3 regions of the Arthrobacter sp. 05N429 genome follow, and region 2 is predicted to be linked to each of the others. Evidence: riboswitches for the same ligand, from Rfam matches in the RefSeq annotation. Region 2 holds a riboswitch; each other region holds the start of a gene.
The links. A riboswitch is a leader RNA that binds a small molecule or an ion and turns the genes downstream of it on or off. The one in region 2 is predicted to bind thiamine pyrophosphate.
Positions count from the first base shown of each region.

Region 1: linked by a shared signal. The riboswitch ahead of thiO (glycine oxidase ThiO) and the one ahead of thiC (phosphomethylpyrimidine synthase ThiC) in region 2 are both predicted to bind thiamine pyrophosphate.
Region 3: linked by a shared signal. The riboswitch ahead of AC1DF4_RS13850 (bifunctional hydroxymethylpyrimidine kinase/phosphomethylpyrimidine kinase) and the one ahead of thiC (phosphomethylpyrimidine synthase ThiC) in region 2 are both predicted to bind thiamine pyrophosphate.

Region 1 covers NZ_JBFTMQ010000001.1:539,408-542,674, reverse strand. The annotation lists gene AC1DF4_RS02640 (thiazole synthase) at 1-136, opposite strand, end outside; gene thiS (sulfur carrier protein ThiS) at 133-369, opposite strand; gene thiO (glycine oxidase ThiO) at 366-1,760, opposite strand; TPP riboswitch at 1,754-1,885, opposite strand; gene AC1DF4_RS02625 (thiamine phosphate synthase) at 1,912-2,637, shown strand; gene AC1DF4_RS02620 (ferritin-like fold-containing protein) at 2,661-3,267, opposite strand, start outside.
Region 2 covers NZ_JBFTMQ010000007.1:76,944-80,210, reverse strand. The annotation lists gene AC1DF4_RS13305 (amidohydrolase family protein) at 1-1,033, opposite strand, end outside; gene AC1DF4_RS13300 (GNAT family N-acetyltransferase) at 1,037-1,549, opposite strand; TPP riboswitch at 1,625-1,732, shown strand; gene thiC (phosphomethylpyrimidine synthase ThiC) at 1,728-3,267, shown strand, end outside.
Region 3 covers NZ_JBFTMQ010000007.1:183,807-187,073, forward strand. The annotation lists gene AC1DF4_RS13845 (Rne/Rng family ribonuclease) at 1-1,019, shown strand, start outside; TPP riboswitch at 1,124-1,221, shown strand; gene AC1DF4_RS13850 (bifunctional hydroxymethylpyrimidine kinase/phosphomethylpyrimidine kinase) at 1,204-2,802, shown strand; gene rplU (50S ribosomal protein L21) at 3,156-3,267, shown strand, end outside.

The DNA of each region.
Region 1 (3,267 bases), on a different contig from region 2:
CGTCCAGGCTTGGCGCCCCGCCGGTGCCCATGATCAGCCGCGACCCCAGCTGCACGCCATCCACCTCAAACGGATCCGCGCCAGCCGTTGACGCCCCCGGTGCCGCTGCCAGTGTGGTGTTTTCCACGCTGCTCATCCTCCCTGCACCGCCGTAACCAGCTCGACGTCGTCGCCGTCGGCGAGCGCGGTGCCGTGCCACTGGCTGCGGGGAACCACCTCCGCGTTGCGGGCGACGGCGACCCCGAGTTTCCCGCCGTCCGCAGACTGGCCGTTCGGGGCCAGCGGCCGGCCGGTGACCGCGCTGACGAGGGTGCCCACCGAGGCGCCGTCCGGAAGCGTGTGCCAGGTTCCGTTCAATGTGATGTTCATACCGATTCCTTGTGCTCAGGGTTGGGATTGGTGGCCCGGGTGGTCATGTTCTGCTGTCGGGATGAGGCCGGGCCGGCGGGCCCGGTACCGGCGGCGAACCTGTCCGGCCGGAACCGGGACCAGCGGGGGTCCCCGGCGCCGTCGAGCAGCTGCCGGCAGATCTCCGCGGCGGCGGGCGTGAGGAGAATCCCGTGCCGGAAGAAGCCGGTGGCGATAATCAGCCCCGCAATGTCCCCCGGGCCTCCCGGTTCCGCCACCCGGCCCAGCAGGGGCGAGTTGTCCGGGGTCCCGGGCCGGGCCCTGGCGGTGGCCTCGAGCAGTTCCAGTTCGGCGACGGCGGGGACCAGCTGCTGGGCGTCGCGCAGCAGCTGGTAGACGCCCCCGGCGGACACTGCGGAGCCGGGCGTGGCGCCGTCCGGTGCGTGGCCGTTTTCGCCGAGGGCATCCTCCCGCTGCGTGGCCCCGATCACCACTGTGCCGTCCTGCCGGGGAACGATGTAGACCGGCACCCCGCGGACCAGTCCCCGCACGGTGGACGTCAGCAGCGGCCGCAGCTTCTCCGGCACCCGGAGCCGGAGAATATCGCCGTGGACCGGCCGCAGGGGCAGCCGGAGTCCGGCGGGCAGGCCGTGGAGCGCGGCGGCGCCGAGGCCGTTGGCGACGATGGTTTCCCGTGCCCGGACCGTGCCGCCGCCGGCGAGGGTGGCCCCCGCCACGCGCCCGTCCTGCCAGAACAGCCCGGCAGCTCGACGCCCGATGGTGTCGCAGTGGCTGTCCGCGGCCAGGAGTTCCCCGATCCGGGCGAGCAGTCGGCGGGGGTCCACCTGGTGGTCGGCGGGAATGTCGAAGGCGCAGGAGATGCCGGGGCTCAGCAGGGGTTCGCGGGTGCGCGCCTCCCGTACGGTCAGCGGCTCGACGGCCAGGCCGGACGCCTGCTGGACGGTGCGCAGGGCCGCGAGCGCCCGGCGGTCGGCGGCGTCGGCGCCCACGGCGAGGGTCGGCGTCGTGAGGTACCCCGTGCTGCTGGCGGCACCGGCGGCGGCGCAGGTATCCGGCCCGTCACCCCCGTCGTCCAGCCCGGCGGCAAATGCCGGCCAGAGGCGTGCGGACTCGAGCATGAGCTCCAGGAGCGGTTCCTCCTGGTAGTGCAGCTCACTTACGGGGGCGAGCATGCCGGCGGCGGCCCAGCTGGCGCCGCTGCCCGGGGCGTCGTCGATAAGGGCGACCGTCCGGCCCGAGCGTCTCGCCGCCCAGGCGATTCCGTGGCCCACGACGCCGCCGCCGATCACGGCAACGTCATAACATTTCCCGGCTTCGGTGTCATCAGCGGCGGCCGCAGGCGCCGCGGCGTCAGTACCCGCGGCCGTGCCGCGGACGGATGTGGTGCCCATGAAGGATTCCTTCCCTACGCCGGTACTAACCGGATCAGGTCAAGCGGTCGGCTCTGACGCCCTCTCAGCCTGCCGGCGCCGGACGCTGGTGGCGTCGACGGCGGCGGGCTCCCGCGGTATTGGCCCAGTTTAGAGGAACTAGGCTGGAGGCATGAGCCAGGATGCCGTCCACACCACCGCCCGCCTATACCTTTGCACCGATGCCCGGCAGGGCCGCGGCGACTTTGCGGACTTCGTGGACGAGGCCTTTGCCGGCGGCGTCGACATCATCCAGCTGCGCGACAAGTCGCTGGAGGCGGCCGAGGAACTGGAACTGCTGGAGGTCCTGCACCAGGCAGCCCGCCGCCATAACCGCCTCTGGGCTGTCAACGACCGGGCGGACCTCGCCTCGCTCTCCGGGGCTCCGGTATTCCATATCGGGCAGAAGGACATCTCCACCGGCGCCGCCAGAAAGTTCCTGGGCAAGGACACCGTGATCGGGTTGTCCACGCACAGCCCGGAGCAGGTGGACGCGGCCCTTGTGTCCTCAGCCGGCCGCGACGGCCTGGACTACTTCTGCGTCGGGCCGGTGTGGGCCACTCCCACGAAGCCCGGCCGCGCCGCCGTCGGACTTGATCTGGTGCGCTATGCGGCGGACGCGGGCCGCCGGGCCGAAGCCCCGGAGGGGAAGACAACCGAGGGGAAGACAACCGAGGGGAAGACTGAGGAGAGCACGGTGCCGTGGTTCGCGATCGGCGGCATCGACCTCGGAAATGTGGAACAGGTGGTGGAAGCCGGCGCCCGCAGGATCGTGGTGGTCCGGGCCATCACCGAAGCCGACGATCCCGCCGGCGCCGCCCGGGCCCTGCTCGCCGCACTCGACGCCGCCGGCAACTGAGCGCGCAGCTCAGCCGGCCAGGCTCAACCGGCCAGACCGAGCGCCGTCATCCGGCGTGAGTGGTTGGCTGCCAGTTCCGCCATGAGCCCGCGGACAAGTTCCCTGGACCCGTCGTCCGTGGACCCGTCCTCATCCGCGCCGGCCAGGCCTCCGATGAACGCGTGCTCGAAGCTCACCCGCTGGGCCTGGGTCAGGGCTTCCCCGAGGAGCCGCCTGGCCCACAGTGCCAGCCGTGACGCCAGCCGCGGGTCATCGGCCAGGGCGGACTTGAGCCGTTCCCGCAGCACCGCCGTGGCCTCTTCATCGGCCTGGATCTGCTCCACCAGGTCCCGGGTCCCGGCGTCGACGTAGCGTGAAATCGCGCGGTAGAAATCGGCGGAGACGGTATCGATCACGTACGCCTTCATGAGGGATTCGTACCAGTCCGCCGGGCGGGTTCGTTCGTGGAAGTGGTCCACGGATGGCTGGAACGGGAGCATGGCCGCCTCCGGGTCCAGGCCCATGGCATCGAGCTTGGCGCTCACGAGTTCGTAGTGCTGGAACTCGATCACGGCGATCCTGCCCAGCACCGCGCGGTCATGCAGGGACGGTGAATACCGTGCGTCGGAGGAGAGCCGTTCGAAGGCGGAG
Region 2 (3,267 bases):
TGGCCAGGTTCCCGCGCGGGTCCTCGGCGCAGACCAGGACGTCGGCGCTGGCGCCGTCGGTGATGACCTCCGCCCCTAGCCAGTCCCGTGCGGCCCAGGCGCCGGCGTCGAGCGCTGCCGCGGCCGGGAGTCCGGCGCCGTGCAGCGCCTGGAGTTCGTCGACGATGCGACCGTGCTTGATGACGCTGCCGGCGTCCGTTCCGGCATAGATGGTGACGCCGGCTTCGAAGGCTCTAAGGACGCGATCTGCCCGGCGCTCCCAGAGCGAGCGCATGTGCGCCGCGTAGCGCGGGAACTTGGCCTCGGCCTGCGCGGCGATGTCGGGGAAGGTGGCGATGTTGATCAGGGTGGGGACGATCGGCACGCCCTGTTCGACGAACCGCGGGAGGTGCCTGGGGAGCATGCCGGTCGCGTGCTCAATGCAGTCGATCCCGGCGTCGAGCATGTCGTCCAGGGTGTCTTCGGCGAAGCAGTGTGCCGTGACGCGGGCGCCTTCGTCGTGGGCGGCAGCGACGGCGTCCTTCAGCGTCCGGGCCGGGAAGCTCGCCGCGAGGTCGCCGGCGTCCCGGTCGATCCAGTCCCCCACGAGCTTGACCCAGCCGTCCCCGGCCCGGGCCTGCTTGCGCACGGCTTCCACCAGGTCCTCCGGTTCAACTTCGACGGCGAAACCGCGGAGGTACCGGCGCGTCCTCGCGATGTGCCGGCCCGAGCGGATGAGCCGCGGCAGGTCGGCGCGTTGCTGGATCCAGCGGGTATCGTGGACGACGCCGGCGTCGCGGACCAGAAGGGTTCCGGCGTCGCGGTCGGTCACGGCCTGTTCTTCCGCCAGCTCCCCCGGGACATCCCCGCCGGGGCCGAGTCCGATATGGCAGTGCGCGTCGACCAGTCCGGGGATGACCCAGCCGTCGAGCACCACGTCCGGAGCGGCGGCAGGGCGGCGGAAGGTGAGGACACCGTCGACGGACCACAGCCCGAGGTGCTCTGTGCCGGGTGCGGTGAGGACGGTGCCGCTGAATTCGATGATGCGGGTCATGGCTTAAAGCCTAAGTCGCATGACGACCCGCCGCCCAAGGTCATCCAGCCCCAGCTGCGCTTCCCGGACCCGCAGGGACGCCAGCGCCGGCCCCGGCTCGGCACATTCCTCGAACCCGCAGCTGGCGTAAAACGGTGCATTGAACGGGACGTCCGCGAAGGTGCAAAGGGTCATGGAACTATGGCCAAGGCTCCGGGCCCGGTCGATGGCCGCCTCGAGCAAAGACCTTCCGATTCCGTGCCCGGCTGAGGCGGGCTGCACGGAGAGTTGTTCCAGGTGGGCGTGGCCGCCGACTTCGTCAACGCGGGCGAATCCCACGGGCGGATTTCCTGCGACCAGGATGGCGACCAGGACGAAGAGCGGCTCAGCAGCGGCCTGCGGCTCCGGGGCAGGGAGTGCCTGATGCCCCAGCTCCGCTTCGAGCATATGGTCTGCCGCGGCTTCAAGAACGGGCAGTGCCGCGAGGTCCTCGGGCGTTGCTGTCCTGATAAGGGGCACGGCCCTGGGCTGAGTCACGGTGCCACGCTAGCACCGGGCCCGACGGCCGCCGTCACACTCGTCAGCTTTTCGGACGGCACGTGGTAGCTTCATCTACGACCACACGGGTGCCCCTGCAGGGGCTGAGATCGGGCTGACGCAGCCTGCGACCGTTGAACCTGTCCGGGTAATGCCGGCGAAGGAAGTGAGCAGTCCCTTGAGCACCACAGAAACGCAGCACAGTCCTGTCCAAAACCAGATTGCCCCCGCACAGTCGCTGCAGTCCCATTCGCTGGCGTTCGCCACGGACGCGGAACACGGCATCCGCGTCCCGGTGACCGAAATCGCGATGGCAGACTCGCCTGACGGCCGCGGCAATACCCCGTTCCGGGTGTACCGTACCGCCGGTCCCGGCAGCGATCCCGTCCGCGGGCTGGAGCCGTTCCGTGCCCCCTGGATCGCTGCCCGGGCAGACACCGAACCGTACGCCGGCCGTCCCCGGGAACTGCTCGACGACGGCAAGTCCGCGGTGCGCCGGGGCGCGGCGTCCGCAGAGTGGAGGGGCGCCCGCCCGGTGCCGCGCCGCGCCGTCGAAGGCAGGACCGTCACGCAGATGCGCTATGCGAGGGACGGAATCATCACGCCGGAGATGCGGTTCGTCGCGTTGCGCGAAAACTGCGACGTCGAGCTGGTCCGGAGCGAGCTCGCGGCGGGCCGTGCCATCATCCCCAGCAACGTCAACCACCCCGAATCCGAGCCGATGATCATCGGCAAGGCCTTCCTGGTGAAAATCAACGCCAACATCGGCAACTCCGCGGTGACCAGCTCCATCGCCGAGGAAGTCGACAAGCTCCAGTGGGCCACCCAGTGGGGTGCGGACACGGTGATGGATCTCTCCACCGGGGACGACATCCACACCACACGCGAATGGCTCATCCGCAACTCCCCCGTGCCCATCGGCACGGTCCCCATCTACCAGGCGCTGGAAAAGGTCAACGGCATGGCCAACGCCCTCACGTGGGAAATCTTCCGGGACACCGTGATCGAACAGTGCGAGCAGGGTGTGGACTACATGACCATCCACGCCGGGGTACTGCTGCGCTACGTGCCGCTAACGGCCGGGCGGGTCACCGGCATCGTGTCCCGCGGCGGCGCAATCATGGCCGGCTGGTGCCTGGCCCACCACCAGGAGAACTTTCTGTACACGCACTTCGATGAGCTGTGCCGGATCTTCGCCCGCTACGACGTCGCCTTCTCGCTGGGCGACGGGCTTCGGCCCGGCGCGACGGCGGACGCCAACGACGCGGCGCAGTTCGCCGAACTGGACACCCTGGCCGAGCTCACCCGGCGGGCCTGGGAATTCGATGTGCAGGTCATGGTGGAGGGTCCGGGACACGTCCCGTTCCACCTCGTCCGGGAAAACGTCGAGCGCCAGCAGGAACTCTGCAACGGCGCCCCGTTTTACACGCTGGGGCCACTGGTCACCGATATCGCACCGGGCTATGACCACATCACGTCCGCGATCGGTGCCACCGAAATTGCCCGCTACGGCACCGCCATGCTGTGCTACGTCACGCCCAAGGAACACCTTGGACTGCCCAACAAGGACGACGTGAAGACCGGGGTCATCACCTACAAGATCGCGGCCCATGCCGCCGATCTCGCCAAGGGCCACCCCGGAGCGCATGAACGCGACGATGCCTTGTCCAAGGCGCGGTTTGAGTTCCGCTGGCGGGACCAGTTCGCGCTGTCCCTGG
Region 3 (3,267 bases), 110 kb from region 2:
GCCGCATGGTGGAGTGCCTGGGCCGGGACCGGACCAAGCACCAGGTGGCTGAGGTGACCTCGCTGGGCCTCGTGCAGATGACGCGCAAGCGGATGGGCACCGGGCTGCTCGAAGTCTTCGGCGAACAGTGCGAAACCTGCGCCGGCCGCGGCATCGTCACCCACGACGAGCCGGTCGAGCACCGCCGCGCCAACGTGGTCGCCGCCGAGCACCACGTCCCGCGGACCGAGCAGCAGCAGCCGGCCGCGCGGACCGAACGCAAGAGCCGCCGCCGCGGCCGGGGCGGCCAGGGAACGGACGTCCAGTCCGCCCCGGCAGCCGTGCACGCCGAGCCCACCGACGCCGAGCGCCACGCCAAGGCCGAGGCAACCCGCGCCGCGCTGGCCAACATCGCAGCAGCGGCGCACGCCGCCCACCTGCATGACGGCGAGGCACCCGCCGACGCCGGGACCCGCGAGGCAGCTGTGGAAGCAGCCGTCGAGGCGGCTGTCGAGCTGGTCGCGACGGAGGAAGCTGCCGGACGTCCGGGCGCTGTGCTGACGTTCGGCGGCGAGCAGGTCGCCCTGCCGTTCGTGGAGCACGCCGACGAGGCCAGTGCGCCTGCGCTGACCCTGGACCTCCTGACCGAGGCCTTCGCCAACCTGGGCGAAACCGAAGAAGCCAAGGCTCCTGCGGCACAGGAGCCGGCAGCGAAGGCGCCGGCGGCCCGGACGGCAGCGGCCGCTCCGGTCCGCGCCGGCGGAACAGGCCCGGGACGCGCCCAGGCGCCGGGTTCCCAGACCGAGGCCGAAGCCGAAACCGGCACCTCGCGTGCCCGCCGCGGCCGCCGCAACCGGAGCGCCAGCCGCGCCCAGGGTGCAGCGAACGAGACCTCGGTCGAGCAGCGCCAGGAATCCCGGCAGTCCGCCGCCGTTTCGGTGCACGAGGCCAAGGTCCCGGCAACAACGGCGCCCGCGGCGAAGCCGGCCGCCAGCGAGCCGATCATCCTCGGCGTCGGCGTTCCGGCCTCGGAGCTCTGACACCGGAAAAATTCAGCAAGGCCGCGGGCGCGGTCCGGACGGCGTAGCAATACGCGCAGTTCGGGCCGTGCCCGCGTCTTCGTTAAGGTATGCGGCTAGGCTGGAGCCCTGACACGGGGTGCCGCGCATCGAGCCGGCTGAGATCCAGACCCGTTGAACCTGTCCGGCTAGCACCGGCGAAGGGATGTCTCTCTTGACCACCGCCTCATCGTTTCTTCCGCCTGTCCCTGCCCCTTCGGCGCCCAGGATCCCGCGGGTGCTGGCGATCGCCGGCTCCGATCCCTCCGGCGGCGCCGGGATCCAGGCCGACCTCAAGAGCATTGCCGCGCACGGCGGCTACGGCATGGCAGCCATCACCGCCCTGACCGCCCAGAACACCCGCGGCGTCAGCGCAGTCCACGTCCCGCCGGCGGCCTTCTTGACCGCCCAGCTGGAGGCCATCAGCCAGGACATCACCATTGACGCCGTCAAGATCGGCATGCTGGGGGACGCCTCCGTGATTGACGCCGTCCGCAGCTGGCTGGAGAAGTCCCGCCCCGCCGTCGTGGTCCTGGACCCGGTCATGGTGGCGACGAGCGGCGACCGGCTGCTGCAGGAGTCCGCCGAGGCAGCCCTGCACGCGCTGTTGCCGTACGCGGACCTGATCACGCCCAACCTCGCCGAGCTCGCCGTCCTGCTCCGGGAGGAAGCCGCCGAGGACTGGGCCGGGGCGCTGGGACAGGGCAAACGGCTCGCCGCCCAGACCGGCACCACGGTCCTGGTGAAGGGCGGCCACCTCGACGGCGGCAACGGGTGCCCCGACGCGCTGGTCAACACCGGCGGGCTCCTGGCCCAGGACGTCGTCGTGGTTCCGGGGGAGCGCGTGCATACGCGCAACAGCCACGGCACGGGGTGTTCGTTGTCCTCGGCGATCGCCACAGTGCAGGCGAGAAATACAGTGCAGGCCGGAACGGGGGACTGGGAGGCCGCGCTCCGCGAGGTCAAGCCGTGGCTGCGGGAGGCACTGCGCGCCTCGTCGGCGCTCGACGTCGGCACCGGCAACGGCCCGGTCCACCACTTCCACCACGTCCAGCAGCACACCCAGGACCACAGCGCTGCCCGGAACCGTGGAACCGCAGCCCGGGAACCCACAGAAGGCGAGTTCGCCGTCGCGCTCCGGGAAGTGGCCACCGCCGACCTGGAGGCGATCTACGGCCTAGACTTCATCCGGGCACTCGCCGACGGATCGCTGCCGGAGAAGGAGTTCGCCTACTACCTCGCCCAGGATGCCCTGTACCTCAACGGATATTCCCGCGTGCTGGCCCGTGCCGCCGCGATCGCACCCACTGAGGCCGAGCAACTGTTCTGGGCCCGCTCAGCGCAGAACTGCCTCGAGGTCGAGTCGGAGCTGCACCGGACCTGGCTCAGCACCCGCACAGCTGAGGTGACGCTCGGTCCGGTCACCAAGTCGTATGTCGACCATCTGCTGGCCGCCTCGGTCTCCGGCAGTTACGGGGTGCTGGTGGCCGCCGTGCTCCCGTGCTTCTGGCTCTACGCCGAGGTGGGGGAGACGCTGTATCGGCAGTTCCTGACCGCCGGCGCCCCGGAGTCCCATCCCTACGCCGTCTGGTTGCGCACCTACGCCGACGAGGAGTTCGTCGCCGCCACCCGGCAGGCCGTTGCCTACACCGACGCTGCGGCGCGGGCGGCTTCGAAGGGCGAACGGGACGCCATGACGCTGGCCTTCCGGCAGTCCGCCCGCTACGAGGTCGACTTCTTCGACGCGCCGCGGCTGCACGCCTGACAGCGGGCGCCGGTGTGGGCCTGTACGATAGGTGGGCACGGTTCCGGAAGTCGTTGCGGCGGGCTCTGTCCATACAGAGTGGCGCCTATCACGAACCTCCCTTCGGAACCAGCCTCATTTGCGGCCGAAGGCAAAATTAGCGTAGTCTAGATCTTCGGTGCTTACGCCAACACTTGGGTTATGACCTTGAGGACGCTCCATCCGATTTCGGATGCGTTTGTCCACGGGATAGCTCATGGATTCCCTTGGGAACTCCACCGGCGTAGAGGCACAGCGTGAGCCGGACCAAATTCGTTGGACCCAGGTTCCGCACGCAAATCTAGTAATAAACGTCGAGAGAAGTGAGTTCCCCAGTGGTGTACGCGATTGTCCGCGCAGGCGGCCGCCAAGAGAAGGTTTCCGTTGGAGACTTCGTTACCCTGAACCGCGTCCCCGGTGGAGCCGGCAGCACCTTTGAGTTGCCCG